2 regions of the Idiomarina sp. PL1-037 genome follow, and region 2 is predicted to be linked to the other one. Evidence: predicted binding sites of a transcription regulator. Region 2 holds the regulator's gene; the other holds the start of a gene.
What was found. The regulator FliA, encoded in region 2, starts transcription of late flagellar genes. The targets are predictions, from matches to a motif close to CTAAAGNTNNNNNNNNNNNNGCCGATA.
Positions count from the first base shown of each region.

Region 1: a site for FliA is predicted at 2,311-2,337, ahead of pomA (flagellar motor protein PomA). Genes of this name have one in related genera too.

Region 1 is NZ_CP139873.1:2,280,799-2,295,721, reverse strand. It holds gene dxs (1-deoxy-D-xylulose-5-phosphate synthase) at 1-1,121, opposite strand, end outside; gene U0358_RS10860 (polyprenyl synthetase family protein) at 1,126-2,013, opposite strand; gene U0358_RS10855 (exodeoxyribonuclease VII small subunit) at 2,010-2,246, opposite strand; gene pomA (flagellar motor protein PomA) at 2,449-3,216, shown strand; gene U0358_RS10845 (flagellar motor protein MotB) at 3,219-4,157, shown strand; gene thiI (tRNA uracil 4-sulfurtransferase ThiI) at 4,224-5,675, shown strand; gene U0358_RS10835 (VanZ family protein) at 5,694-6,026, shown strand; gene srmB (ATP-dependent RNA helicase SrmB) at 6,023-7,252, opposite strand; gene U0358_RS10825 (universal stress protein) at 7,287-8,135, opposite strand; gene U0358_RS10820 (SulP family inorganic anion transporter) at 8,153-9,643, opposite strand; gene U0358_RS10815 (NADPH-dependent FMN reductase) at 9,854-10,531, opposite strand; gene arsJ (organoarsenical effux MFS transporter ArsJ) at 10,528-11,748, opposite strand; gene U0358_RS10805 (ArsJ-associated glyceraldehyde-3-phosphate dehydrogenase) at 11,748-12,743, opposite strand; gene arsB (ACR3 family arsenite efflux transporter) at 12,905-13,933, opposite strand; gene U0358_RS10795 (metalloregulator ArsR/SmtB family transcription factor) at 13,920-14,651, opposite strand.
Region 2 is NZ_CP139873.1:937,821-952,743, forward strand. It holds gene ileS (isoleucine--tRNA ligase) at 1-1,385, shown strand, start outside; gene lspA (signal peptidase II) at 1,378-1,905, shown strand; gene fkpB (FKBP-type peptidyl-prolyl cis-trans isomerase) at 1,916-2,356, shown strand; gene ispH (4-hydroxy-3-methylbut-2-enyl diphosphate reductase) at 2,393-3,337, shown strand; gene U0358_RS04260 (PulJ/GspJ family protein) at 3,343-3,687, opposite strand; gene U0358_RS04265 (Type II secretion pathway-like protein) at 3,668-3,862, opposite strand; gene U0358_RS04270 (prepilin-type N-terminal cleavage/methylation domain-containing protein) at 3,875-4,375, opposite strand; gene U0358_RS04275 (prepilin-type N-terminal cleavage/methylation domain-containing protein) at 4,369-4,785, opposite strand; gene flhA (flagellar biosynthesis protein FlhA) at 4,953-7,088, shown strand; gene flhF (flagellar biosynthesis GTPase FlhF) at 7,119-8,453, shown strand; gene U0358_RS04290 (MinD/ParA family protein) at 8,510-9,382, shown strand; gene U0358_RS04295 (RNA polymerase sigma factor FliA) at 9,375-10,100, shown strand; gene cheY (chemotaxis response regulator CheY) at 10,138-10,521, shown strand; gene U0358_RS04305 (protein phosphatase CheZ) at 10,535-11,284, shown strand; gene U0358_RS04310 (chemotaxis protein CheW) at 11,298-13,448, shown strand; gene U0358_RS04315 (protein-glutamate methylesterase/protein-glutamine glutaminase) at 13,464-14,624, shown strand; gene U0358_RS04320 (ParA family protein) at 14,637-14,923, shown strand, end outside.

The DNA of each region.
Region 1 (14,923 bases), 1.3 Mb from region 2:
GCGTAAGTCACACTGTGCTGCTCAGCAATAGCAACATCGAAGTACTGTTGTGGAAATTGCTGTGAAAACGTCACCATACCAGAGCCTTCACGCATGGCTGGTGTTATTGCCATGAGTGACTTGTCATTACGCGCGGTATCGCACAGCCATTGACCAAAAATTTCAGAATAGCTGGGAATGCCTGGTGCTTTCTGAGGCAGGCTAGACTCCGCAGGATCAAACTTTGGCACGCCATGGTAACCAATCGGATCTTTCTCCGCAGGTCGGTAACCTTTGCCTTTTTGCGTCACAATGTGCAGCAATTGCGGACCGCCTAAACTGCGCATGTTCGATAAGGTTTCAACCAGGGTATCGACATCATGACCGTCTATCGGACCGATGTAATTGAATCCCAGCTCTTCAAAAATGGTACCTGGTGCCATCATGCCCTTCATGTGCTCTTCGGCACGGCTGGCAAAATGGCGAATATGAGGGAGCGGGCTGAGTAATTTTTTGCTGCCTTCCCGCAATGAGGTATAAAAGCGACCTGACAATAAGCGGGCAAAATGATGGTTCAGAGCACCAACGTTTTCTGAAATAGACATGTCATTGTCGTTCAGTACGACCAGCATATCCGGTTTTATATCACCAGCATGATTCATGGCTTCAAATGCCATACCGGCGGTCATTGCACCGTCACCGATAATAGAGACAACTTTCTGTCGCAGGCTTTGTCTTTGTGCTGCAACCGCCATTCCTAAAGCTGCTGATATAGACGTACTTGAATGCCCGACTGAGAGGACATCGTATTCACTTTCTTCACGCCAGGGGAAAGGATGAAGCCCGTCTTTTTGACGAATAGAGTGCAACCGCTGTTTACGCCCGGTCAGAATTTTATGTGGGTAAGCCTGATGGCCAACGTCCCAAACCAGCTTATCCTCTGGTGTGTGATATACATAATGCAGGGCAACCGTGAGTTCTACGGTGCCTAAACCTGACGCCAGATGGCCGCTGCTTTGGCTCACTGAGGTTAATAAAAACTGTCTGATTTCTGCGCACAGTTCCGGCAATTGCGTCCGTGGTAAACGGCGCAGGTCAGCGGGGGAATTAATTTTATCAAGTAACGGATATTGTTGAGTCATTCAGTTAGTGGTCCCGCTTTAACAGCAAGTCGGAAAATTGTTCAAGTCTGTCTGTATTGTAAGGGATATCGCTTAACGACTGTAGTGCTTTATGATGTAAGTTTTGCAGGCGTTGCTGAGCACCTTCTATACCAAGCAAACGCACATAAGTTGACTTTTCAGACGCGGTATCTGACCCCTGAGGTTTCCCCAGAGCTTCAGTGTTACCTGTTACGTCGAGGATATCATCCTGTACTTGAAATGCCAGCCCCAGGTAATGAGCGAACTGCTCAAACTTTTCCCGCCATGGTTGTGAATTGTCATTGCCGCACAACACACCCATAGTGGCGGCGGCTGTTATCAATGCACCGGTTTTACTTAAATGCATTTGCTCCAGCGCACTTTCGGTAAGACGTTTTGCTGTTGCCTGTAAGTCGATTGCCTGACCTGCACACATTCCTCGGGCACCGCTGGCTTTAGCCAGTACCTGAACCAATTGCAGTTGCCGTTCACTGGGCAATTGTTCCATACGGCTTTCGGTTAAGACTTCAAAAGCCAGTGTCTGTAGCGCATCTCCGGCTAAAATGGCTGTCGCCTCGTCGTAAGCAATGTGGCAAGTTGGCTGACCACGGCGTAAGTCGTCATCGTCCATTGCTGGCAAATCGTCATGAATTAACGAATACGCGTGTATCAACTCAACTGCGGCAGCGGCTCGCAGAGCATCATTTTTATTGGCGCCACAAATGTCGGCAACGCTCATTAGCAGGTAAGGGCGAATACGTTTTCCGCCCATTAACACACCGTGCTGCATTGCCTGACTCAGACGCGAATTCAGGGTTAACTGCGCAAGCGTTTGCTTTAAGAAGGTATCGACTTGTTCTCGTGTTTCTGCTGTTAACGAGTTAATCGTCACATCAGTTCTCCATTGCTTTCATCATTTCCAGATTGCTGCTCGGCCAGTAAGGTTGTCACTTTTTGCTCGGCTTGCTGCAACTGCTGCTGGCTGGACCGTGACAAGGCAATGGCTTGTTCGAATTTCTTCAGCGATTGTTCAAGCGGCAAGTCGCCTTGTTCCAGTTCATTAACCAGCTGTTCTAACTGCTCCAGAGCTTGTTCAAAGGATTGCTGTTTCTGTTCGTCTGCCATAGCTGAGTCTGCCTTAAAATCTGTAATGAGCTGCATTGCTACTAGAATGAAAGTTAATTATCCGATAAAGAATCCGGAATGTCAGCCGATGATCTCATTATTCCTGTGTAAGATGAACAGATGTCGCTTGTAAGCGCGACGCGATTGTTTAAGAATGAGCACAACAGCATAAATGAAAACTCAAATCGGGGAGGAAGGCTGAGTGGATATAGCAACGCTCTTAGGAATTATAGGGGCCATCGGCTTTGTCATCGTTGCTATGGTTCTGGGTGGGGACATAACCCTGTTTTTAGAGACTCAATCGTTCTTTATCGTCTTCGGCGGTTCATTATTTATAACCTTAGCAAACTTTTCTCTGAGCCAGTTTCTGGGCACGGGAAAGGTGGTCGTTAAAGCGTTTTTCTTTAAGATTGAACATCCACAAGAGCTTATTGATACTGCTGTTGAGATGGCCGACTCTGCGCGTAAAGGGGGGTTTCTGGCGCTTGAAGAAGCAGAAATTCCGAATAAATTCTTTCGTAAAGGCGTAGACATGCTGGTTGACGGCCATGATGCCGAAGTTGTCCGGCAAACCTTGTCGAAAGACATAAAAATGAGTTTTGCCCGCCATGAAGAAGGGGCCCGGGTATTCAAAGTACTGAGCGATGTAGCGCCAGCTATGGGTATGATTGGTACCCTGATTGGTCTGGTGGCTATGCTGTCTAATATGGATGACCCTAAAGCGATAGGGCCAGCGATGGCCGTTGCTTTGTTAACAACGCTTTATGGCGCCTTTTTAGCTAACGTTATTGCCATCCCTATTGCGAATAAACTGTTGTTGCGTGCTGAACAGGAAAAGTTGAACCGACAATTGATACTGGACGCCATTTTAGGCATTCAGGACGGTCAGAACCCTCGAGTCATTGAAGGTATTTTACGTAATTATTTAGCGGAATCTAAGCGTATTGGCAATGAGGATGAGGACGAGTAGTTATGGCCTCAGAGAAAGTCAGAGACGAAGAAGAAGAGGACTGCAACTGTCCGCCCCCGGGACTGCCTATGTGGATGGCAACCTTTGCCGATCTCATGACTTTGCTCATGTGCTTTTTCGTGCTTTTGCTGGCTTTCTCCGAAATGGACGTGCTGAAGTTTAAGCAAATAGCGGGTTCAATGAAATACGCTTTGGGTGTACAAAATAAAATAGAAGTCAAAGACATACCGAAAGGCACCAGTGTTATTGCCCAGGAGTTCCGGCCCGGACGGCCGGAGCCAACGCCCATTGAAACTATCCAGCAGCAGACCGTGGAAATGACGCAGCAGATGCTTGAGTTCCAGGAGGGGGAGTCTGACTTTGCCGGTGGTCAGCAAACTGAGCGTGGCGGACAGGAGTCCGACAGCGCGGAAGACCAAAAAGAGGCCGAAGCGGAAAACACCGAGGCTATGACGCAAGTATCCGAGGAGCTTATGCGTCGTATCGAGCGACAGCTTGAGAATGAGATTAAAGCCGGCACGATTGAGCTTGAGCAGCACGGGCAGCAAATTATTATTCGCATACGCGAACAAGGCTCATTCCCAGAGGGCTCGGCATTTTTACAGCCGCAGTTCCGGCCTATTATTCAGCAAGTTGCCGGGGCACTGAAAGATATTCCCGGTGAGGTGACCATTTCGGGTCACAGCGACAACGAGCGCCTGGTATCTGAAATTTACTCGTCACGCTGGGACCTTTCCAGTAAGCGGGCGGTTGCGGTTGCAGAAGAAATGCTGAAAGTGGATGACTTTAACGAAGAGCGGCTGGTGGTGATGGGGTACTCCGACACAAAACCGCTGGTACCGAATAACTCGGAAGAGAACCGTAAGCGAAACCGTCGCGTTGAAATATCGGTCATGCAGGGTAAGGCGGCAGAATCAGACCCCGTTGATGTTATCGACTGAGCGCTGGTTTCTGCCGGGCAGGACACGTATAATTGCGCACTTTCCTAAAGACTTGACGATTTTGCTATGAAGTTTGTTGTTCGCCTGCACGCTGAAATTACCATAAAAAGCCGTTCTGTTCGTAAGCGTCACGGTAAAGTACTGACCAATAACCTGCGTAAAATTCTGGCTCCGGTCGACGACTCGATATACGTCAAATGGTTGTGGGATCGCATCGAAGTCTCAGCTCGTGGTGATGACGCGGCGGTGCGTAGTGAAATCAATGACATTTTACAAAGCACTCCCGGTATTTCCTGGTTTGCAGAAGTTATAGAGAGGCCACTAACCGATTTTGAGGCGATTGCCGAATTAGTTGGTGAACACTGGTTAAAGCGCTTACCGGGTAAAAGCTTTGCTGTGCGGGTTAAACGTAAAGGTCATCACGAGTTTAATTCACAGCAGTTAGAACGTTATGTGGGTGGCTATTTGCTGGAGCGAGCTCCGGATACTTCTGTAAAACTTTCTAATCCGGACCTGGACATTGCGCTGCAAATTACTAACCAGATTGTGCATTTGGTCGGTGAACGAATTAACGGCTTAGGTGGTTTTCCCATTCCTACTCAGGAAACCGTACTGTCATTGTTAAGTGGTGGTTTCGATTCCGGCGTTGCAACCTATGAGTTTATCCGGCGCGGTGCACGAACTCACTTTTGCTTCTTTAATTTAGGTGGTGACGCCCACGAGCTGGCGGTTCGCCAAATAGCCTATTACTTGTGGAAGCGTTACAGCTCCTCGCACCCCATTAAGTTTATCAGTGTTGATTTTGCCCCTATTGTTGACGACATTCTGACAAACGTGGATAACGGTCAGATGGGCGTGGTATTAAAACGGCAAATGCTGCGGGCTGCGGATAAAGTTGCTCGTTATGTCAAAGCGCAAGCGTTGGTCACTGGTGAAGCTATGGGGCAGGTGTCCAGCCAGACTCTGTCTAACCTGAGGGTAATTGATCAGGCTACGTCTGCTTTGGTTTTACGCCCGTTAATAACCAAAGACAAACAGGAAATTGTGGACGAAGCAAAGCGCATTGGCACCGAGCCATTGGCTAAATCCATTCCTGAATATTGCGGTGTTATTTCTAATAAGCCCACAGTTAAAGCCATTCCGGCGGTTATCGAAGCCGAAGAAGCGAAGCTTAACAAAGATTTACTGGAGCAGGTGGTTCAGGCGGCAAACGTACTGAGCATGCAGGATATAGCGACGCAAACAGACGCAGAACTGGCACTGCCGGATACCACAACGGAACTCAGTAGCCAGACAACCATCATAGATATTCGAAACGCGGAAGAAATTGAAGCAGCGCCTTTGTCAGTAACAGCCGAGGTTATTGAAATTCCATTTTTTAAGCTAGCCACTCAGTTTGCTGAACTGGATCAAAGCCGGGAATACTTGCTGTTCTGTGATCAAGGCATTATGAGTCGGATGCAAGCCTTGTTATTGCACGAAAGTGGTTATAACAACGTATCGGTTTATAAGCCCTAAATAAGAGAGAAGGAAACTATGCTGGCAAGAGCCCTTTTTTTAATTGTGTTATCGACAGCCACCTTTCTCTTTTTGTGGCAATTCCCAAGTGCCGGAGCTCAGAGCATTCCGCATCTGGATAAGCTGGTTCACTTTGGCATCTTCTTTGTTCTGGCACTAACCTTTCACAGAGCGTTTGCATTGTCAGTTAAACTGTCGCTACTGATTTTAGTTTGTTATGGCTTATTAATAGAAATAGCCCAGTCTTATGCGCCCGGGCGTAGTGCTGATGTTTACGATTGGTTAGCGGATGCCAGTGGGGTTGTTGCTTACTTTATTTTGCACCATTTATTAAGCAAGAAGCCGCGTTAACGCGACTTCTTCTTTTTATCCGTTTTCTTTTTCACTTTTTTCTTCGACCGGGACTTTTCAGTCGATGGAAATTTATATTGAGGCTTTAATCCTTCAATTGTCCGCCTGTCGAGTTTGGCGTCCAGGTAACGCTCGACACGCCCCAGTAATAGAGCATCGTGCGCTTCTACCAGTGATATAGCCGTTCCTTTTTGTCCGCCACGGGCTGTGCGCCCAATACGGTGTAGATAAACGTCAGCCTGTTTAGGTAAGTCGTAGTTAACTACCAAAGTAATGTCGTCTACATCCAGTCCTCGCGCTGCAACATCAGTAGCTACTAAGGTAATGTCTGTCGTTTGCTTAAGCTCATTCATAATGCGCTGGCGATCGCTTTGTGGCATATCACCCCGTAGCGTCACAATTTTACGGCCGGTACCAAACTGGCTGCGCAGAAAGTTTGCAATAAGCTCCACGCGCTCACGCGTTCTGACAAAGACAAACTGCCGGCCAGGGTGCGTTTGAAGCACACTCATTAACAGTTTGCGCTTATGTTCATCGGTATCCGCTAAATGAGCCCATTGAAGAATTTTACCGCGCTCACGTTTAGGTGGCTGCACATCAATGTATTCGGGCTCAGTTAATAACTCGCGGGAAAACTTAATAACGCCAGAACTGTTTAACGTTGCCGAAAGTAATAACGACTGCTGGCGATGACGTGCCTGCAATGCCATTTCTTTTACTGTTGCGGCAAACCCCATATCCAGCATGCGGTCGGCTTCATCAATAATGAGCCATTCAATGCCTTCCAGGTTGTATTGCTCGGCTTCGAGCAAATCCATAAGTCGCCCAGGAGTCGCTACCAGTATGTCGTGTGTCTTCTCTAATACCGACAGCTGCGAACCATAGTTGATGCCTCCGGTAACAACCACAGAGGTTAATCCGGTTTTGCCCTCAAACTGTTTTGCCTGCTCATGAATTTGTTCAGCCAGTTCGCGCGTTGGTGCCAGCACCAGTATACGAGCTGGTCCCGGTTGCTGACGCGGGAAATCCAGCAAATGTTGCAGTGCCGGCAGCAGGAAAGCCAAAGTTTTACCTGTTCCGGTTGGTGCGCTAATAAGTAGATCGCGACCATCCAGAGCGGCAGGAATACTTTGCTGTTGTACTTTTGCTGGTTTGTTCAGTTCGGCATCGCGAAGAACCGCTATTAAGCGGTCATCGAGGTCAAACTCTTCCCAGTCTGGCGTCATGTTATTTTCCTTGAAATCGTCTTGTCTGCTGCAATTAACGTAGCAGCAATAAAGCGGAGTTAGTTGTCTGTAGCAGGCTGGTTGTGGTGCTGCCTACTAAAAACTGACGAATACGTGAATGACCATAAGCTCCCATGACCAGAAGATCAATATTATGCTCTTCCTGGTACGCATGAAGTGCAGGCTCAACTTCGCCCGAGCGTATTTCAAACCGCGAGTCATGTCCCAGCTCTCGCAAGTGGTTAGAGGCCGCTTCGATGGATGCGCGGCTGTCGTTTGTATCAGCGCCGACCATAACCAAATGTAACGGAAGGCCTCTGAATATTGGGCTTTCCGCAAGCATGCGAATACCTTTACGGGAGGAATCACTGCCGTCGAATGCTAACATCACGTTTTTAGGCTCAGTAAATTCCTCAGGTGCGACCAGAATCGGTCTGTGCATGGTTCTTACAACGGTCTCAAGTTGGCTTCCGACACGGTTGGTACGGGTAGTTTCTTCGCCATGAAGACCCATAACAAGCAGTCTCATGGAATCCTCTATTTCTAACAAGGATTCCGCTAAGTCGCCGTGTCGCTGGCGTAAATTAACCTGTTCAACACCACTTTGGGCGGCGCGCAATTTTGCACTTTCCAACATGTGATGGCCTTGTTCTAAGGCCAACTTGCTGCGTTGCTGATCAAGTTCTGCTAGCTGCGCAAGCAAAGCCTCCCGGCTGCCTAAGCCGATGTTTCCGGTCATATTGGTTTCGGTCGGGTAACGTGCTTCGTCCAGAACATGAAAAAGCGTCAAAGGCGTTTCTAAGCGTAAGGCCGCCCAACTGGCGTAATCACAAACAGATTGAGTTGACGCAGAACCATCAATACAAGCAACAACATGTTTCATTATTGAATCCTTTTCCATTAGTGTCCGCCCATCAGCTTATCAACAGCGTCGGGTTTATCATGTACGCCAAAGCGGTCAACGATGGTCGCGCTGGCTTCATTAAGCCCTATTACTTCCACTTCAGCACCTTCACGGCGGAATTTTACTACAGCACGGTCAAGAGCATCGACGGCGGTGATATCCCAGAAATGGGCCTGGCTGAGGTCGATGACAACCTGCTCAACCCCTTCTTTGAAATCAAATGCGCCAAGAAACTTTTCAGATGAACTGAAAAATACCTGACCAATGACCCGATAAGTGCGTTTTATGCCGTCAGAGTCAATCTCCGACTTAATGTAAAGGTAATGTCCAATTTTGTTCGCAAAGAACATAGCGGCCAGCAGCACACCAACCAATACACCATAAGCCAGGTTATGCGTTGCGACAACGACCGCAACTGTTGCAACCATGACAATATTGGTGGACAGCGGATGTTTCCTTAAGTTCTTAATGGAACTCCAGCTAAAGGTACCTATAGAGACCATGATCATTACGGCAACCAGCGCCGCCATAGGAATTTGTACCAGCAGCTTGTCCAGAACCAGAACCATAATCAGCAGGAATATACCGGCAGCTAATGTAGACAACCGCGTGCGACCACCTGATTTCACATTGATAATCGACTGACCAATCATAGCGCAACCGGCCATACCGCCTAACAGACCTGCGCCGATATTAGCAACGCCCTGACCTTTACATTCGCGGTTTTTATCGCTGGGGGTATCGGTTAAGTCGTCGACAATAGTCGCTGTCATCATGGACTCAAGTAAACCCACTACGGCAAGCGCTGCCGAGTAAGGGAAGATAATGGCTAAGGTTTCGAAGTTTAATGGAACGTCAGGCCACAGGAAAATAGGCAGGGTGTCCGGCAATTTACCCATATCACCAACGGTACGAATATCCAAACCTAAGAATACGGCGACGATAGTTAGGGATACAATACAAATCAGCGGAGAGGGCAGTATTTTCCCAATAACGGGAACATAAGGAAAACCGTAAATAATGGCGAGGCCAGCTACGGTCATGGCATACACATGCCAGGTGACGTTTGTCAGTTCAGGCAACTGCGCCATAAAAATAAGAATGGCCAGAGCATTTACGAAACCGGTGACCACCGAACGCGAGACAAAGCGCATCAGTTCGTCCAGTTTAAGGTAGCCGGCAGCAATTTGCAGCAACCCGGTCAGTAGGGTGGCCGCTAGCAAGTACTCAAGCCCATGCTCTTTGACCAGCGACGCCATAAGTAACGCCATAGCACCGGTTGCGGCAGATATCATCCCCGGACGACCGCCGGTAAAGGCAATAACAACGGCAATACAGAAAGAGGCATAGAGGCCCACTTTAGGGTCAACGCCGGCGATGATAGAGAATGCGATGGCTTCAGGAATAAGCGCTAAAGCGACCACAATACCTGACAACAAATCACCACGTATATTAGAAAACCAGTTCTGCTGGATAGACTTCAACATAGATAGATAACACCAAATTTTAATAGTAAATATAAAGCGGCCGGAATGGCCAGAAAAGCAGTGAACAGCCTACTGCGCACCTGTGACAGGAAAGTGACGGCTAGGGTGGCGTAATACGCGTCAGCACGTAGGTGGCTCCTTATAGTTTGAGGCTGGTCAAAAAAAGAGCGCGAATTTTAGCATAAAATGTGCCAACTACAACCGAAAAAATTATTTTCGGTTGCTGTCTGGTGCATTGCGTTGTGACGGGTCACTTTTAAAATCGCTGACCAGCTTGCGCGGGTTCAGCGCTTCGCGTTGCTTTTGTGCCGCCTCGGCCCACCAGAATAACTGATTCAGAGTGCGGCCGAAATATTGGATCCAGCGCTCAGTGTCTTCAACCTCCTGAGTGAATTTGCCGTTTTCCTCAAACACGGTTTGCGCTTTAGGCACGTGGATCATAGCGGATACCGGCAGGCAGCCTAATTCAGACAAGAAGGTACGCATATTAACCGCCGCGCGAACGCCGCCCCACTGACCAGCTGAGTAAGTCACAATGGCACTGGGTTTATAAGAGTACAACGACGCACCGAAGTGGTTCAGTAAATTTGCTAAGGCAGGACTCATGGAGTGGTTGTACTCAGGGCTGACCACCACGTAAGCATCGGCGGCTTCTATTTTTTTAGCCAGGGCGTCCAATTGCTCGGGAACGTCTTTTTCATGGTATGAAAAATGTGGCTTAAAAACATCGTCAAATGAGTAATCTAAAGGGTCAATAAGTTCGACTTCTGCGTTATCGAAGCTTTGCTCCAGGTAATTAACGCAGGCCTTTGCTACACGTTCGCCCAACCTGGCTGGTTTGGGTGGAGTGCTGTCACGTACCGTGCCTAAAAACACTAAATATTTCATTGTGGTTCCTCCTTAACTGAATCCCGCGCTGGTAAAAAACTAATAGCGGCTGTGGATAATAGCAATAACAGCGTTGATATCATTAGGCAAGCAACCAGGCCCCATTGCTGATACACCCAACCGGATAAAACGGTACCCAATAGACGCCCGGCGGCGTTGGCCATGTAGTAAAAGCCTACGTCCAAAGACACACCGTCGGCGCGTGAGTAAGAGACAATAAGGTAACTGTGCAACGACGAATTAATGGCAAACAGAATGCCGAACAGCCCTAAGCCAATAATAATGCTCTGGGTAACGGGTAAGCCCTGCCAAAGTGCCAGAGCAAGCGCTAGAGGGCTAAGAGTCAGTAGCGCATTCCATATAACAGCCTGAGTTTTCGGTACATCATTGCCCGTTTTTGTGAATTTAGGCGCAATGCTTTGCACAAAACCGTAGCCAATAACCCACAAGGCCAAAAAGCTGCCGACTTGCCAGTGGTTCCAGTCCAGCTGGCTGGCTAAGAACACGGGTAAGGCAACCACAAACCAGACGTCGCGGGCACCAAAGAGTAAAAAGCGAGCGCCCGATAAAATATTGATAGGTCGGCTTTTCGATAAAATGTCCTTAAACTTAGGCTTGAATTTGGCCTTACCCGACTCTTTTTTCAGGAAAATTAAACTGGCTACCCAGACCAGGCTGAGCATAACCGCCATGGAGAGCACGGCACCCTGGAAGCCAATTAAGGTAAGCAACAAGCCACCAAGGAAAAAGCCAACGCCTTTTAAGGTGTTTTTTGAACCGGTTAGTATGGCGACCCACTTATATAGCTGGCCTTGTTTGTCGTCCGGCACCAGCAGTTTAATGGTGCTTTTGGCGCTCATTTTATTGAGGTCTTTGGCAATGCCAGACAACGCCTGTGCGGCCATCACCCAAATGACGGTGAGCATAGAACCCGGTACAAGCAGCATGGCAAGCGCCACAATCTGTATACCGAGCCCAATGTTCATGGTGCGATTGAGCCCCCAACGAGCCCCCAGCCAGCCACCAAATAAGTTGGTGACTATGCCGAAAAACTCGTAGAACAGGAACAACATAGCCACTTCAAGCGCACTGTAACCCAACTGGTGGAAGTGCAGCACCACCAGCATGCGCAGTGCGCCGTCGGTCAGGGTAAAAGCCCAGTAGTTACCCGTAACAATTAAGTATTGGCGTATAGCCGGCGACAGCTGACTCAGCATTAGCCGACCTTTTCGACCAGTTCAACCGCGCGGTTGGCATAACCCCATTCATTGTCGTACCAGGCATAAATTTTCACGTGCGTGCCGTTAATAACCTTGGTCGACAGCGCATCCACAATGCTGGAGCGAGGGTCGGTTTTGTAATCTATTGATACTAACGGTCGCTTTTCATAGCCAAGAATGTCTTTGAGTTCGCCTTCAGAAGCCTCTTTCATCCAGCCATTAATTTCTTCAACAGAAGTGGCTTTTTCCACCTCGAACACGCAGTCGGTTAATGACGCGTTTGCTAGAGGTACACGTACCGCGTGTCCGTCAATTTTGTCCTTAAGTTCCGGGAAAATCTCCACAATGGCGGTTGCCGAACCGGTGGATGTCGGAATTAAGCTCATGCCACAGGCGCGTGCGCGCCGTAAGTCTTTGTGCGGCGCGTCCAGAATGGTCTGCGTATTGGTTAAATCATGAATGGTGGTAATTGACGCATGCTTAATACCAATTTTGTCCTGTAGTACTTTGACCACAGGTGCCAGACAGTTGGTGGTGCAGGATGCAGCGGTGAGTATTTGATGCTTCTCAGGGTCGTAAAGGTGATCATTAACGCCCAAAACAATGTTCAGCGCGCCGGGCTCTTTGACCGGAGCTGAAACCACCACGCGCTTAACGCCCTGTGACAGGTAATCGTTGAGCACTTTCACTGTTTTCATCTTGCCGGAGGCTTCCAGAACCACATCACAACCACTCCAGTCATTGTCAGCAATGGTTTTGTGTTGAGTGAAAGTTATGCGTTCATCACCAATTTGAATGGCGTTGTCCTGACCTTCGGCTTCATAACCCCAGCGACCATGTACCGAGTCAAAATTCAGTAAATGGGCAAAAGTAGCCGCATCAGCGCCCGGGTCATTCACCTGAGCAATTTCCAGATCAGGGTTTTCCCATGCTACGCGAAGCGCCAAACGACCAATACGACCCAAACCGTTAATTCCAACCTTAATAGTCATAAAAGACTCCTTTTGTGTATCTCTTACCTGCCTGCTATAGGGCTCGGGGGGAGTTTGCTGTCTTGTTTCGCTTAAGCATTGCGCCCCCTATGGCGGAGACGCTACAAGCTCATCCATGAGGGCTTGACGAAGGCCATCCTTGGCCTTCGACACTCCACGCCTTAACTTGATGCAAACCAGTGTTTGGTTTTATTCGCGAACCAGACTAATGAGAGCATCACCGGTACTTCTACCAGCACACCAACAACCGTGGCTAACGCTGCACCGGACTGCAAACCAAATAATGAAATAGCTACAGCAACGGCCAGTTCGAAAAAGTTTGAGGTACCAATTAAGCAGGCCGGAGCCGCAATGCGGTGGGGCAGCTTAATGAGTAACGCAATAATAAAGGTAATAGCAAAAACGCCGTACGTCTGTACCAATAATGGCGTAGCAATCATGGCGATATCCAGCGGACGGCTCAGTAGAACTTCGGCCTGAAACCCAAACAGCAGTACCACGGTCAGAAGCAGACCGACGATTGACCAGGGTTTCATGTTCTGATCAAAGTTCGCGAGTGCTTTATCACTGTCTGAATTTGAGCGTGTAATGTACTGACGCGTTATAAATCCGGCAATAAGCGGGGCAATAACATAGAGCCCCACACTTAATAGCAGGGTTTGCCAGGGCACAATAATATCTGTAACACCGAGTAACAAGGCGGCAATAGGCGCAAAGGCGAAAATCATAATAATATCGTTAACCGACACTTGTACCAGCGTGTAGTTAGCGTCGCCTTTGGTCAGCTGGCTCCAGATAAAAACCATGGCAGTACAGGGCGCAACCCCTAATAAAATGACTCCGGCCAGGTATTCATTTGCAGTTTCGGGCTCAATAAAGTCGGCAAATATACCTTTGAAGAATAGCCAGCCCACCAAGGCCATGGTAAAAGGTTTCACCAGCCAGTTAATGATAACCGTCAGAATTAAACCTTTGGGCTCTTTCGCTATTTGCGTGATAGCAGCAAAGTTCACCTGCACCATGACCGGGTAAATCATCAGCCAGATAAGTACTGCAATAATTAAGTTAACCTGAGCAAATTCAAAAGCTGAAAGCCATTCGAAAACGCTAGGGAAGAAGCTGCCCAGGGCGGTTCCGGCAATAATAGCTAAAGCTACCCAGGCAGAGAGAAAACGTTCAAACACACCCATTATCGATGTCCTTTATCAGTTGGGGATTATAGTCGGCGGTGGTGATAATGATTTTACGCATCCAGTCAGGCAGTGCCGGATTCAGCTGGTAGTAAACCCAGCGTTGGTTTTTGCGGTCAATCAATAGGCCGTATTCGCGTAGCTGTGCCAAATGGCGCGAAACCTTAGGCTGCGACATGGCGGTAGCATCAACAAACTCGCATACACACAGTTCTTGGTGTTTTGCTAACAGGCTTATCATGGTTAAACGTAGCGGGTCCGACATAATTTTGAAGAAATCTTCCGGTGCATTAAATAAATGCGGGTTGCCAATGTTTTTGCGCAAAATGAGCAAAAACATTTTGATACGCTCACTCAGTTCATGAGCGGTCTTCTTAAAGGCATTGGGCTTTTTACTGTTTACCGGATCGGGGAAGTTCCAGGCGATAAAGTGATTTTCTTTGTATTGTAGCTGGCATTCAGAGCGGGCGCGGTCACACAGGCTGATAACGTAATCAAATTCATCAATGCTTAAATCTGAGATGGTCTTTGAGCATAACCCTTCGGTACTAATCCCAAGGGCTTGCAGCGCTTCAATAGCTTTAGGTTCAGGCTGGGTTGGTTCAGTGCCAGCACTGTAAACTTCCAGTTCATCATTACCAAACTGTCGCAAAATGGCTTCGGCTATTAAAGAGCGAGCCGAGTTGGCCGTACAGAGAAACAGAACCTTCGTGGTCATGGGTATCACTATATATTCGATATTTCATATATATGGTAGATCGAATATGTGGAAGGTGCAACAGGATAGGGACTGAACCAAGAGCGCTGAGGTTACAAGAACCATTGTGGAGGACGCCCGTGAATACATCCCTGTAGGGCTTGGGCAGCGCCATCCGTGGCGCTGCACACCTCCACCGTGGTCCGCTGTAACCGTCGTACGCGCTCCTGTTTCAGTCCCTATCCTAATATCAATGCCAGGCTGGATCTCGCAGATGTAGATAGGGCAGGTTG
Region 2 (14,923 bases):
TTTTCGTCAACCGCGAAACGGATGAGCTTCACCCGAACACGCTGGAGCTAATGGAAAAAGTGGCTCAGTTAATTGAAAAAGGCGGTGTTCAGGCCTGGTTTGACTTAGAGCCTGAAACTTTATTAGGCGATGAAGCTGATAAATACCGTAAAGTGACCGACACTTTAGACGTCTGGTTTGACTCCGGTGTAACGCACCATTGCGTATTGCGTGAGTTTGATGGTTTGCGCTGGCCTGCCGATTTGTATCTGGAAGGGTCAGATCAGCACCGCGGCTGGTTCCAGAGCTCTCTGGTTACCGGTGTTGCAATGTATGAGGAAGCGCCATACCACCAGGTATTAACGCACGGTTTTACTGTGGATGCACAGGGCCGCAAGATGTCTAAGTCTATCGGGAACGTAGTGGCTCCGCAGGACGTGATGAATAAGCTGGGCGGAGACATTCTGCGCTTATGGGTTGCGTCAGCGGATTATTCCGGCGAAATGACGGTTTCTGACGAAATTCTCAAGCGTTCAGCGGATGCGTATCGTCGCATTCGTAATACGTCGCGCTTTTTGCTGGCGAACTTAAGCGGCTTTGACCCTAAAACCGACTTGGTTGCCAAAGAAAATATGGTTGAACTGGATCGCTGGATTGTCGGCCGTGCGGCTGACTTACAGCAAGAGCTGCTGGAAGCCTACAATAACTACCAGTTCCACAGTGTGGTGCAAAAGCTGATGCACTTCTGTTCTATTGAACTGGGCAGCTTCTACCTGGATATTATTAAAGACCGCCAGTACACCGCAAAATCGGAGGGGTTAGCGCGGCGTTCATGTCAGACGGCGCTGTATCATATTGCCGAAGCATTAGTGCGCTGGATGGCACCAATTTGCAGCTTTACCGCTCAGGAAATTTGGGACTTGTTGCCAAACGAACGCAGCCAGTATGTCTTTACTGAAAGCTGGTATCAGGGTTTTGGTGAATTTTCCGGTGTTAAAGACGATGAAAACGAGTTTTGGATGCAGTTACTGGAAATTCGTGATGTCGTTAACCAGGCGCTGGAACAGTCACGCCGAGATGATGTTATCGGTGGTTCGTTACAGGCAGAAGTCACATTGTACGCTGACGATAAACTGGCGACAGCCTTGAATCGTTTAGGCGAAGAGTTGCGCTTTGCACTGCTGACATCGGAAGCGCAAGTGGCCTCTATTAGCGACGCGCCTGCTGACGCCGTTAAAGCGGAGAAAATGGCTTTGGCCGTTAGTGTGACAAAATCTGAATACAAGAAGTGTGAGCGTTGCTGGCACCATCGCAAAGAGGTGGGCACATTAGAAAGCCATGCCGATTTATGCCAGCGTTGTGTGACTAATATTGAAGGTGAAGGTGAGGAGCGTCGTTTTGCCTGATTTTGCTGACCAGACTAACCGCGCAACCGGGCTACGCTTTTTGTGGCTGACGTTGTTGCTGGTAGTTATTGATCAAATTACGAAGATTTGGGTCGCGGGTGAGTTTGAGCTTTATGAAAGCCGAGTTGTTATTGAAGGCTTGTTTAACTTCACCTATGTACATAACTATGGTGCCGCATTTAGTTTTTTAAGTGACGGCGGCGGTTGGCAGCGTTGGTTCTTTACCGCCATTGCTATCGCTATCAGCGTGGTGCTGCTCATTTGGATGCGCCGCAACCCGGTGGGTTTATGGCGCCAGAATTTAGCCTTTTCTCTGATTATGGCCGGGGCTATTGGTAACGTAGCTGACCGGTTAATGTATGGTTATGTCATCGACTTTTTTGATGTTCATTATCAGGGGTGGCACTGGCCGGCCTTTAACGTAGCCGACATGGCTATTACTATTGGTGCCGCACTCATGTTATTGGAAGCTTTTTTTGATAACCGTCGGGACAAAGCCGAGAACGGTCAAGGGCAGTAAGGAGTTTTATTTGAGTCGTTTACCTATAGAGCACGGACGGGAAGTGGTGATGCACTTCACTATTAAGTTGTCCGATGATTCAGTTGCAGACAGCACCAAAATGTCAGGTAAGCCCGCAAAGTTTCGGATGGGTGATGGCAACTTGACCGAAAACTTTGAAGCGTGCCTTGTGGGGTTGCGCGAAGGGGCGGAACGCAAGTTCACGCTAGAGCCTAAAGACGCTTTTGGTGAACCCAACCCGGACAACTATTATTATGTTGATTCGGCAAAGTTTAGCGACGAAACCAAACCGGAAGTTGGCGCTATTCTGGCTTTTACTCAACCGGATGGTACTGATTTACCGGGAATTGTTCGTAAAATTGAAGGTCCAACAGTGACCATCGACTTTAATCACCCGTTGGCCGGACAAACAGTGATTTTTGAAGTAGAAATTATCAGCGTTGAGCCGTGAGTGGTTACTGAATCAGGCTGAACGCAGGAGGAAATGATGCAAATTTTGTTGGCGAACCCACGTGGTTTTTGTGCCGGAGTTGATCGCGCTATTACCATTGTTGAGCGGGCTTTAGAAATCTTTGAGCCGCCAATTTACGTGCGTCACGAAGTGGTTCACAACAAATACGTTGTCAGTAAATTGCGCGAGGCCGGTGCGGTCTTTGTAGAAGAATTGCACGAAGTGCCGGATGACCAGATTGTTATTTTTAGCGCTCATGGCGTTTCTCAGGCGGTAAGGCAAGAAGCCAAAGATCGCGGCCTTCGGGTGTTTGATGCCACTTGTCCATTGGTGACCAAAGTCCATATGGAAGTTACCCGTGCCAGTCGCAAAGGGCACGAATGTGTACTCATTGGTCATGCCGGACATCCGGAAGTTGAAGGCACCATGGGTCAGTATAAGAACGCCGATGGTGGTATCTACTTAGTTGAATCGCCTGAAGACGTGAATAAGCTTGAAGTTAAAGACTTGAAGAACCTTCATTATATGAGTCAGACAACCTTATCGGTTGATGACACGGCCGATGTTATTGAAGCCTTACGTCAGAAGTTTCCTGATATTAATGGTCCTCGTAAAGATGATATCTGCTACGCCACCCAAAACCGGCAGGACGCAGTTCGTGAGTTAGCCAGTGATGCCGATGTCATGTTGGTGGTTGGAGCGCGTAACAGTTCAAATTCAAACCGCTTACGAGAGCTTTCCGAGAAAATGGGAACTCCGGCATACCTAATTGATGACGCCAGCTGTATTGATAAAACCTGGTTAAAAGGTCACGAGAAGGTGGCTGTAACGGCAGGGGCCTCTGCACCGGAAGTGTTGGTTAAAGAAGTGATTGCTAAGCTGCAGGAATGGGGCGGCAAAACCGCAGTTGAACTCAGTGGCCGCGAAGAGAATATTACCTTTTCAATTCCACCGGAGCTAAGACCGCACCCGGTGAGCTAGACGGTTTATCGGGAAAGCCAGAATGTTTGGATCAGTTCGTTATCTTTTCCCCAGGACACTGTGACTTTGCTGGTAGCGTTAAACTGGTCAATAGAAGTGAGTTCTGCTGTTAAATGAAGTTGCCCGGCTTTCCTCGATAGTTCTGGGTTATTACCTTTAGCCCACGCTTGTTGAGCCTCACTTAAATAAGTCATCAAAACCTCCACCGCCTTTGCTTTTGTATGGGCATGATCAATCGCCGATAGCCCAGCTTGTAAAAGCTGCAGACTGCTCACGGACCAGAGCGCCACCAGGGCAGCTCCGGCCAAAACTTCAACCAGAGAAAAGCCTTTATTCTTGTGCCTGTTCATAAGCCCCGCGCTCTGCTTCTAAGTCTTTCTGAAGTTGCTGAGAAAGCTGTTGCCACTGATGATGTTGCTGAGCTTCTATCATTTGCGCGTAGAAGAGCAGTGCAGCTAAACTGGCTGAGCTTAAACTTATAAGTGTTACTAAGGTGAGTATCAGAGCGAATCCTTTCGCGTTCATAATAAGCTCCATTTAGTTAACCAGAGGAGTGATTGTTCGTTTGAAAACATGTGTCTGTGCATTGCTGGTAACGGTAAAAGCTATAAAGAGTTTTGATAACCCACTACCGGATTCCGGAGAGTAAGAGTCAGCAGTAAATTGCGTGACTTTGAATTGAGACTTATCGGTAAGGGACTGCCAGCCATACCCGGCGCAGTCGAGAGTCATTGAGTTATGCTGTAGTTGTTCATTCCTGACTCGAAAGCCAACCGAGCCTCCGTTTTGCTGAGGAAACAAATAGCAACTGCCCTGAGGGTTCGAAATTTGCGTTGCGGCTGTATTTTTTAAGGTTTCAAAAAACTGATTTGCAACTGACTGAGCACTTAAGAGTAAATTGACCTGCATTAGCTTGCGGTGTTGCACTCCTGTTTGCCATTGCATTTGTTGCTGCGCCGCCAGAGCAACTATCGCGCCAATAGCAGAGGCTATAAGAACTTCTACCAAGCTACTGCCGCGCTCAGAAGTCATTAACATGAGGGGATTCCCGGAAGTGAATTACCCTCACTTAGGCATAGTCGAATACGACCGATACTGCTGATGATGACTTTTACCTGTCTGCTTTTGCCTATTAGCCTGATATGCCCCGGTGTCGCGGCAGCTGACTCTCCATAAAAAGTAAGCGACGCGGAAGAACTGTAAGTGTATCCGGTTTGAATACCTGAGGCTTCTGAGTCATTGCTGAATGTGACTAAGTCGACTTCAATAGATTCCTTATTTGCTATGGACTTGGCTTTTACCAACTGCAAATAAGACAGCCAGCGGCCAGCTTCTTTTTGAAGCAATAAAGACTCTGTCTGCTGAGTAAATATTGGCAGGGCCGAAGCGCCAAGCACCGCACTAACAGCCAATGCTACGACCAATTCGATAAGAGAGTAACCGCGCATAAACACACATTATTTTGAAAAAGAGCAACGAGTATAGAAGCTGCTTAAGCTTTGTCTGTAAGCCCCAACTGAAACGAATGTAAGATAACCTCCGAATAAAATGAAAGCTGGCTCGATTCTTGAATAAAACATCCCAGGTTCAACTTTTTGACGCAACAGGAAGACGTATGGCGAGCGGTGCCGAAAAGTTAGTAAATTTAAGAAATTTCACGCAAAACAATGCGCACCTTATCAAAGGTTTTGGAACGCCGTTGGCCATTATGGCTATTCTGGCGATGATTGTTTTGCCAATTCCGGCTGTGGTGCTGGATGTTCTCTTTTCATTTTCAATTACTTTGTCACTGGTGGTTATGCTGGTGGCTGTTTATACCCAACGTCCGCTGGATTTCGCCGCCTTTCCTACCGTATTGCTTATTGCTACGGTACTACGCTTAAGCCTTAACGTTGCCTCTACGCGTATTGTTTTATTAGAAGGACATAACGGGCCCGGTGCTGCAGGTTCTGTTATTGAAGCCTTTGGTAGCGTGGTCATAGGGGGTAACTACACTGTTGGTCTGGTGGTGTTCGCCATTCTGGTTATTATTAACTTTGTGGTTATTACTAAGGGTGCCGGTCGTATTTCAGAAGTAACCGCTCGCTTCACCCTTGACGCCATGCCTGGTAAACAAATGGCGATTGACGCTGACCTTAACGCGGGACTAATCAACCAGGAAGAAGCCAAAGCACGACGCAGCGATGTAACCCGTGAGGCCGATTTCTACGGCTCTATGGACGGTGCCAGTAAGTTCGTAAAAGGCGATGCTATAGCCGGTATTTTAATCCTCTTTATCAACATTATCGGCGGGCTGCTCATTGGTATGATCCAATACGGACTCACATTCAATGAGGCTGTTGAGGTTTATACGCTATTAACCATTGGCGACGGCCTGGTTGCGCAAATTCCATCATTGTTACTGTCAGTTGCGACTGCCATTATCATTACTCGTGAAAATAACAGCCAGGACATGGGCGATGCGGTTGTTCTGCAATTGCTCGATAACCCAAAGGTTTTGGTCATTACCAGCGCGGTATTGTTTGCTATGGGCGTTATTCCCGGTATGCCGCACTTTGCCTTTTTAAGCATGTCGGGCGTGTTAGCCGGCGCAGCTTACTTTAAACTTAAAAAAACCAAGACTGAAGAAGGCGAGCTGGTTGAAAAAGAACAGGAACAGCAAGTTCAGCAGGCGCAACAAAAAGAGCTCAGCTGGGACGACGTTCGCCATGTAGACACTATTGGTCTGGAAGTTGGCTATCGCCTAATTCCATTGGTGGATAAGCAGCAGGGCGGTGAATTGCTTTCACGCATTAAAGGTGTACGTAAGAAGCAGTCTCAGGAATTTGGTTTTCTCGTGCCAGCTGTTCATATCAGAGACAACCTCGATTTAGGCCCCAACAGTTACCGCATTACCCTTATGGGCGTAACCATGGGTGAAGCTGAAATTCGTCATGACTGGGAGATGGCGATTAACCCGGGGCAGGTATTCGGTGAGCTGGAGGGTGAGAAGACAAAAGACCCGGCCTTTGGGCTGGATGCGGTCTGGATCCGGCCAGAACAGCGCGAACATGCACAAACACTGGGTTACACCGTGGTTGACGCGGCAACCGTAGTCGCTACGCACTTAAGTCAGATTGTAACCAATCATGCATCTCAGTTGCTGGGTCACGAAGAAGCACAAGAATTGCTGGATCGTCTCGGTCGCACACATCCTAAGTTGATCGAGGGGTTAATTCCGGATTTATTGTCGCTGGGTAACTTTGTCAAAGTACTGCAGAACTTATTGGATGAAGGTATCGCTATTCGGGATATGCGTACCATCGTGCAAACTTTAGTTGAGTACGCCGGTCGCAGTCAGGATCCTGAAGTACTGACAGCTGCAGTCAGAATTTCACTGCGTCGCTTAATTGTTCAGGACATTGCTGAGGGAGCCGCAGAATTGCCTGTCATAACTTTGGCGCCAGAGTTGGAACAGATGTTGCATCAGTCATTGCAAATGGCTGGTAATGACGGAAATCAGCAAGGCGCCGGAATCGAACCGGGTTTGGCCGAACGCCTGCAACAGTCATTACGCGAAGTGCATCAGCAGCAGGAAATGAATGGTGAACCTTCAGTACTGCTGACTTCGGGGCTTCTACGGTCAACCATGGCGCGTTTTGCGCGTCACGCTACCGATGGTATGCGCGTGTTGTCCTATCAGGAAGTACCGGATGATAAACAAATTCGCATTGTCAGCTCAATTGGTGGACAACAAAACGGTGGTGAATAAACCACCACGCAAGAGTAACGGGAGTCGCTTGTGAAGATTAAACGCTTTTTTGCCGAAGATATGCGCCGTGGTTTACAACAGGTTAAAGAAACTTTAGGTCCGGATGCGATTATCCTGTCCAATAAGAAAGTAAACGGTGGTATTGAGCTGGTTGCAGCCATTGACCCCGATGCCCAGCAGGCACAGCCAATGGCTGAGCAAGCACCGAATGAGCCTGCCGCGTCAAAAACGCCAGAAGTGCCGGCCGAATCTTTGCAAGAATTATTGCAACGTCAGGCTCAGGCTGAACAGCCCGCACAACGCAGCGCTGCGCAAGCGGTTACTGAACCGTCACAACGGCCAGAACCGGAAGCCGAACCACAAGCCTTCGCTGATACTCAGTTAAGCGACGATATTTTTCCTGAGCAAGTAAATGCACCAGCAGCGGACGACTCCCAGGCCATTGCTGAGCTGCGCTCTCAGGTCAACGGTATTCGCCAATTGCTGGAACACCAGTTGAGCGGCTTGATGAAGCAAGAAATGGATCGTGAAGAGCCAACCCGCTCTATGCTGATGAATCGGTTAATGGATATGGGCTTGAGCGAACGAGTTGCGGATCAGATTGCGTGTTTTATTCCCGAAGGCGGATCAGATGATGAGGTCTGGGAACAGACGCTGCATTTATTAGAGGGACAGCTGAATACCACTTCTGACGATATTTTGACACGCGGTGGTGCAGTGGCTTTAGTTGGCCCCACGGGTGTTGGTAAAACCACGACGATTGCAAAATTGGCGGCTCGTTATGCGCAACGCCATGGTGCCGATAAAGTGGCTTTAATTACCACCGACACTTTTCGTATTGGTGCCAGTGAACAATTACAAACCTATGGCCGTATAATAGGATGTCCGGTCAAAGTGGCAAAAAATGCACAGGAACTGGCAGATGCATTACTTGCGCTACGTCAAAAAAGTCTCATTTTGATTGATACGGCAGGCATGGGTCAGCGCGATAAGCGTTTGAACGAACAGTTAAGTCAGTTAATTCAGAATTCACGGCTTCGTATTCGCCCGTATCTGGTGTTGTCGGCAACATCACAAAGCCAGGTGCTGATGGATGCTGTTAAGCAATTTAAAGCGCTGCCTTTGTCTGGTTGTATTTTTACTAAGCTGGACGAATGCTTAAGTTTAGGTGAGAGTATCAGTGTAGCAATAGAACATGGCTTACCAGTTGGCTACTTAACAAATGGTCAACAAGTACCTGAAGACATTCGGGTAGCAGATGCCAACTTTATGGTTGCCGAGGCTGAGCGCCTGCTTGATAAAAGCATTTGTTCCTCAGTGTCAGACGTGCCAAAATCGTACTGGAATGAGGCGTTTTCTCGCTGAATGAGCCAATATAATATAAAGCTGTTATCAATTTAGTCAGAAAAGAGATACGCCCGATGGATCAAGCAAGCGGTCTGCGAAGAATGAAACAATCGAAAATAAAAGTTATTGCGGTAACTGGTGGTAAAGGCGGCGTTGGGAAAACTAACGTGTCGTTGAATATGGCTATCGCAATGGCTAAGCAGGGCAAACGAGTACTAGTGTTGGATGCTGACTTAGGTTTGGCTAACGTCGATGTTATGTTGGGCCTGCGGGTTGAGCGCAACCTTTCTCATGTGCTGAGTGGGCAGTGCGAGTTAGAAGATATTCTGATTGAAGGCCCGGCAGGAATCAAAATTGTTCCGGCGACATCGGGCACGCGCTCTATGGTCGACTTGAGTGAGTCGGAGCATGCCGGCTTAATAAGAGCTTTCAGTCAGCTTCAGGGAAGCTATGATGTATTAATTGTTGATACCGCAGCGGGTATTGGTAATACCGTTGTCAGCTTTGCCAGGGCGTCGCAGGATGTTTTACTCGTGGTTTGTGACGAACCGACATCAATTACCGATGCATACGCACTGATAAAAGTGTTAAGCCGCGAGCAAGGCCTGTTTAAGTTCAAGGTGGTTGCTAATATGGTAAGAAATCTGCGCGACGGACAAGTATTGTTCAATAAATTAACGAAAGTAACCGACCGGTTTTTAGATGTCGCTTTAGAACTTTCAGCAATTATACCTTTTGATGATAATTTGCGCTTGGCTGTTAGAAAACAACAACCTATGGTTTTAGCTTACCCAAGATCACCGGCCTCTTTGGCGATAAAAGCGTTGGCTAAGAAAGCCATTGACTGGCCTGTTCCGGCTCAAGCCGGCGGGCATTTAGAATTTTTTCTTGAACAATTGATAACTTCTGCCGATAACGATAGTAAGCGGGATGTTGCCAATGAATAAAGCTGCCGTTTATGCTGCCACTGCTGACAACCGGAATGCTATTATTGAGCAGCATACCGGGCTGGTTAAGCGTATTGCACACCACATGATGGCGAGACTTCCAGCCAGTGTGCAAGTGGATGACTTGATCCAGGCGGGCATGATTGGCTTATTAGAAGCTGCGCGTAACTTTGACAACAGTAAGGGCGCCAGTTTCGAAACCTTTGCCGGCATTCGCATTCGTGGTGCGATGCTGGATGAAATTCGCCGTGGTGACTGGGCTCCGCGCTCGGTTCATCGTAATCATCGGCGTGTATTGGAAGCCATTCGGCAGGTTGAAAATGAAACCGGACGCGATGCAAAAGATACGGAAGTGGCCGCAAAGCTGAATATGGGTATGGATGAATACCACAATATTTTGCGGGATGTCAGCACGGGACGAATTGTTGGTATTGAAGATCTTGGTGTATCAGAAGATGCTATCATGCCAGAGCAGGTAACGGGTTCACCCTATGAGCCACAAAAAGATGTTGAGAACGCGGCGTTTCATAAAGCGTTGGTCTCCACAATCTCTTCGTTACCAGAACGTGAAGCTTTGGTGCTTTCGTTGTATTATGACGAAGAATTGAATTTAAAAGAGATAGGTGAAGTGCTGAGCGTGAGTGAATCACGAGTCAGTCAAATTCACAGTCAGGCAATGTTGCGACTGAAGTCGCGAATGCAAAATTGGGTTGAATAAACTTTGGTTGTAATCGAGAGCCTCAGTGGAGGGTGCTTTGGATAAAAACATGAAAATTCTCGTTGTGGACGACTTTTCTACAATGAGACGAATCATTAAGAACTTACTTCGTGATCTTGGCTTTACTAATATACAGGAAGCAGATGACGGTAATACCGCATTGCCCATGTTGCAGAACGGTGATTTCGACTTTGTCGTAACCGACTGGAATATGCCCGGTATGCAGGGAATCGACTTGCTGCGTGAAATTCGCAAGGACGATAACCTTGCGCATTTACCGGTGTTAATGGTAACGGCGGAAGCCAAACGAGAGCAGATCATTATGGCAGCTCAAGCTGGAGTAAACGGTTACATTGTAAAACCATTTACAGCCGTAACGTTGAAAGAAAAGCTCGACAAGATTTTCGAACGAATCAGCTAAAGGGCGAACGACTATGTCTGATAACGCCCATGATATTTCTCTGGATCAAGCCAAGGAACTCGTAGCCTTGCTTGAAGACGGGAAACAACAGCAGGCTAACCAATTACTGGAAGATGTTTACAACCGTCGTAATGACAAGTTGTTCACCTCTGTAGGCCAGTTGACACGAGACCTCCACGAAGCGCTCCAAGATTTTCAGGTTGACCCTCGCATTGTGCAAATGACGCAGGATGATCTTCCGGATGCGCAAAACCGCCTGCTGTATGTCATTGAAAAAACGGAAGACGCCGCGAACCGCACTATGGATGCGGTAGAGGCCTGTCTGCCACTTGCAGACGATATGCATAACCGTGTCGAGAAAGTGATGCCGGCCTGGAATCGGTTAATGAGCAACGATATTCAGTTAAATGAATTCAAGTCTTTATGTCATGAGGTCGATGACGTACTTAAGCGCTGTGGCGAAAACATGCCTCAAGTGCACGGGTTAATGACTGAAGTGCTTATGGCGCAAGATTTTCAGGATATTACCGGGCAAGTTATTCGCCGGGTTATTCAATTGGTCGAAGACGTTGAAAAGAACCTGATTGAGTTACTGAAGATATTTGGTAAAGAAGAAGAACGTCGTAACGCGGAAAAAGCAGGGGCTGCGCCTAAGAATGATGCTGCCCATGCAGAAGGCCCAATTATCGATGCTGATCAACGCGATGACGTGGTTGGCGGACAAGACGAAGTGGACGATTTGTTGTCCAGTTTAGGTTTCTAGGAGCATCAGTCGCATGAGCTTTGATATGGACGAAGACATTCTGCAGGATTTTTTGATCGAGGCTGGAGAGATCCTCGAACAACTGTCTGAGCAGCTAGTTGAACTGGAAAATGATCCGCAAAATAAAGACCTGTTGAACGCTATTTTCCGTGGCTTTCATACGGTTAAAGGTGGTGCAGGGTTCCTGTCGTTAGGGGCTTTAGTCGATACCTGTCATGGTGCGGAAAACGTATTCGATACCCTGCGTAATGGCCAACGTACGGTCAATTCCGACCTGATGGATGTGATTCTTCAGTCTCTGGATACTATCAACACTCAGTTCGCGCAGGTGCGCGCCAAAGAAGAACCTGAAGCTGCTTCACCAGAGCTACTGGAATTATTGCATAAGTTAAGTGAACCAGAATCTGAGGACGAAGCGCCTATAGAGGTTCCAAAAGATGAACCTGCCGCAGAAACAGCCCCGGAGCCAGAACCCGTAGAAGAGGAAAATAGCAGCGAGAGTATTGACGAAATCCAGGATGATGAGTTTGAAGCTTTGCTAGACGAGTTGCACGGTGAAGGCAAAGGTCCCGGAAAAGAAGATAAGCCAGCGGCTTCTAAACCTGAGGTAAATGAAGACAGTGATGAAATTTCAGACGATGAATTTGAGTCATTGCTGGACGAACTTCATGGAAGTGGTAAAGCCCCTCAAAGTGCTGATAAAAAGCAAGAAAAGCAGAAAGAGCCTGCAAAAGACGACGAAATAACAGACGACGAATTTGAATCCTTGCTGGACGATTTGCATGGCAGTGGCAAAGCGCCGACACCGAAAGGTGATAAGCCAGCCAGTGAGCCTGCGCCGAAAAAGCCTGAAGCAAAAGAGCAGCCAAAGCCTGCGGCAAAACCAGCATCTAAGCCAGAACCGAAACCTGAGCCAAAATCAGAGCCTAAAGCGAAACCTGCAGCGGCTCAGCCAGTAGATAAAAAACCAGCTGCACCAGCGCCTGCTCCGGTTGAAACTACTGTCCGGGTCGATACCAAGCGCTTAGACGAAATTATGAATATGGTCGGCGAGCTGGTATTGGTTAGAAATCGTCTGTTGAGCCTGAGTAACTCTGATGAGTCAGACAGTGCTGAAATGGGCAAAGCTATTTCGAACCTGGATGTTGTCACTGGTGACTTACAGGGCGCGGTGATGAAAACCCGGATGCAGCCAATTAAGAAAGTGTTCGGTCGTTTCCCGCGGGTTGTTCGTGACTTGGCTCGTAGCCTTAAGAAAGAAATCAACCTTGAAATGTACGGTGAAGACACCGATTTAGATAAAAATTTAGTTGAGGCGTTGGCCGATCCTTTGGTGCATTTGGTCCGTAATTCTGTTGACCATGGTATTGAAATGCCGGATGAGCGTGAAGCGAATGGTAAATCCCGGTCGGGAACTGTCACCTTGTCGGCGTCTCAGGAAGGCGACCATATTATGCTGTCGATTAAAGACGATGGTGCCGGTATGGACGCTGAAAAACTGAGAGGCATTGCCGTTAAAAAAGGCATTATGGACGCAGACTCTGCTGCCCGTTTAAGCGATGAAGATGCTTATAACTTGATTTTCGCGGCTGGTTTCTCTACCAAAGACCAAGTTTCGGATATTTCCGGTCGTGGCGTTGGCATGGATGTGGTTAAGACCAAAATCAGCCAACTCAACGGTAGCGTTAAAATTAACTCAGAGCTAGGTAAAGGCACGGAGCTCTTGATTAAAGTGCCGCTGACTTTGGCAATATTGCCGACGCTAATGGTCGCCGTAAGAGATCAGACGTTTGCTTTGCCGCTTGCTGTTGTCAGTGAAATTATCGACCTGGATATGAAGCGTACCAATACCGTAGACGGCCAGTTAACCCTAATTGTACGTAACCGTGCTATTCCGCTGTTCTTCCTAGAAAAATGGCTAGTTCGTAACCATGATGGCTCCAGTCGTAAAGAACAAGGCCATGTAGTGGTAGTGCAAATAGGCAACCAACAAGTAGGCTTTGTGGTGAACGCATTGATTGGTCAGGAAGAAGTGGTTATTAAACCATTGGATAAGTTACTGCAGGGTACGCCGGGAATGGCTGGGGCAACAATCACCAGCGACGGTGGTATTGCTCTGATAGTTGATGTGCCCAGCATGCTCAAGTATTACGCTAAAAGATAACGGGATAAGCCGTTCATGACTGTAAAAGTTCTCGTGGTAGACGACTCGGCGTTTTTTAGACGCCGGGTGACTGAGATTTTAGAAAGCAATACCAACATTAAAGTGATTGGTAGTGCGAATAATGGCGAAGAAGCGGTAGAACAAAGCCGGATCCTGAAGCCGGACGTTATTACTATGGATATTGAAATGCCGGTAATGAACGGCATCGATGCTGTAAAAGCCATTATGAGCAGCAACCCTTGTCCTATTTTGATGTTCAGCTCGCTGACTCATGAGGGAGCGACGGCAACGCTGAACGCACTCGAGGCCGGTGCCGCAGACTTTCTGCCGAAGAAATTTGAAGATATCGCCCGTAACCGCGACGAAGCAGTAAAAACTCTGCAGGATCGCGTTATAGCGATTGCCCGGCAGCCGGTAAGCAGAACAACGTCGCGGCCATCAACACCGGCGCCCGTTGCGAAGCAACCAGAGCGTCCGTCAGAGCCCACTACAGCGCTGGATCGTATTCGGCAACGCAATAATGAACTGCAAAGTCAGCGTGAAAGTGACGCGCAGACTGCGACTTCGGCTGGCACATTAACAATAAACCGGGCTTATCAACTACTGGCGATAGGAACGTCGACCGGTGGCCCTGTTGCACTGCAAAAAGTACTTACCCAATTACCTGGCAATTTCCCTTACCCTATTGTTATGGTTCAGCATATGCCTGCAGCGTTCACAAAAGCTTTTGCACAGCGTCTGAATGGTTTGTGTCAGATTAATGTGAAAGAAGCAGAAGACGGTGATGTACTCAGAGCCGGGACAGCTTATTTAGCGCCGGGCGGAAAACAACTTATGGTCGAAGGCAGGCCTGGTAGTGCACGTTTAAGGGTAAAAGACGATACCAGTGGACGCATTACTTATAAGCCGAGTGTAGATTTAACCTTTGCCAGTATGTCAAAAACCTATATGGGTAAAGTACTTGGCGTCATTTTAACCGGCATGGGTGCTGATGGCCGTGACGGCTCACGTATGCTGAAAGACCAGGGCGCGACTATCTGGGCTCAGGATCAGGCTAGCTGTGTTGTGTACGGGATGCCTCAGGCGGTTGCCCAGGCGGGCATTTCAACCCGCAGCATCGGCCTCGAAGGAATGGCCAAGGCCATTATGAAAGAAGTCGGTTACAGCGGCTTATAGCAGGATGAGTGAATGATCGTATGGACGGTAGCTAATCAAAAAGGCGGGGTCGGAAAGACCACCACAACCGTTGCACTGGCAGGCCTATTGGCTGAACAGGGGAAACGAGTGCTTTGTATTGATACCGACCCCCATGCGTCATTAACCTATTATTTTGGTATTGATTCGGAATCGCTTGAGTCCGGTTCCTTTGATGTTTTCAGTGCCGGTAAAGCCGTAACCGCAGACTTGATACGCCGCAGTATTTTGCCTACTCAATTTAAGCACCTGAGCGTTATGCCTGCTACTATGGCGCTGGC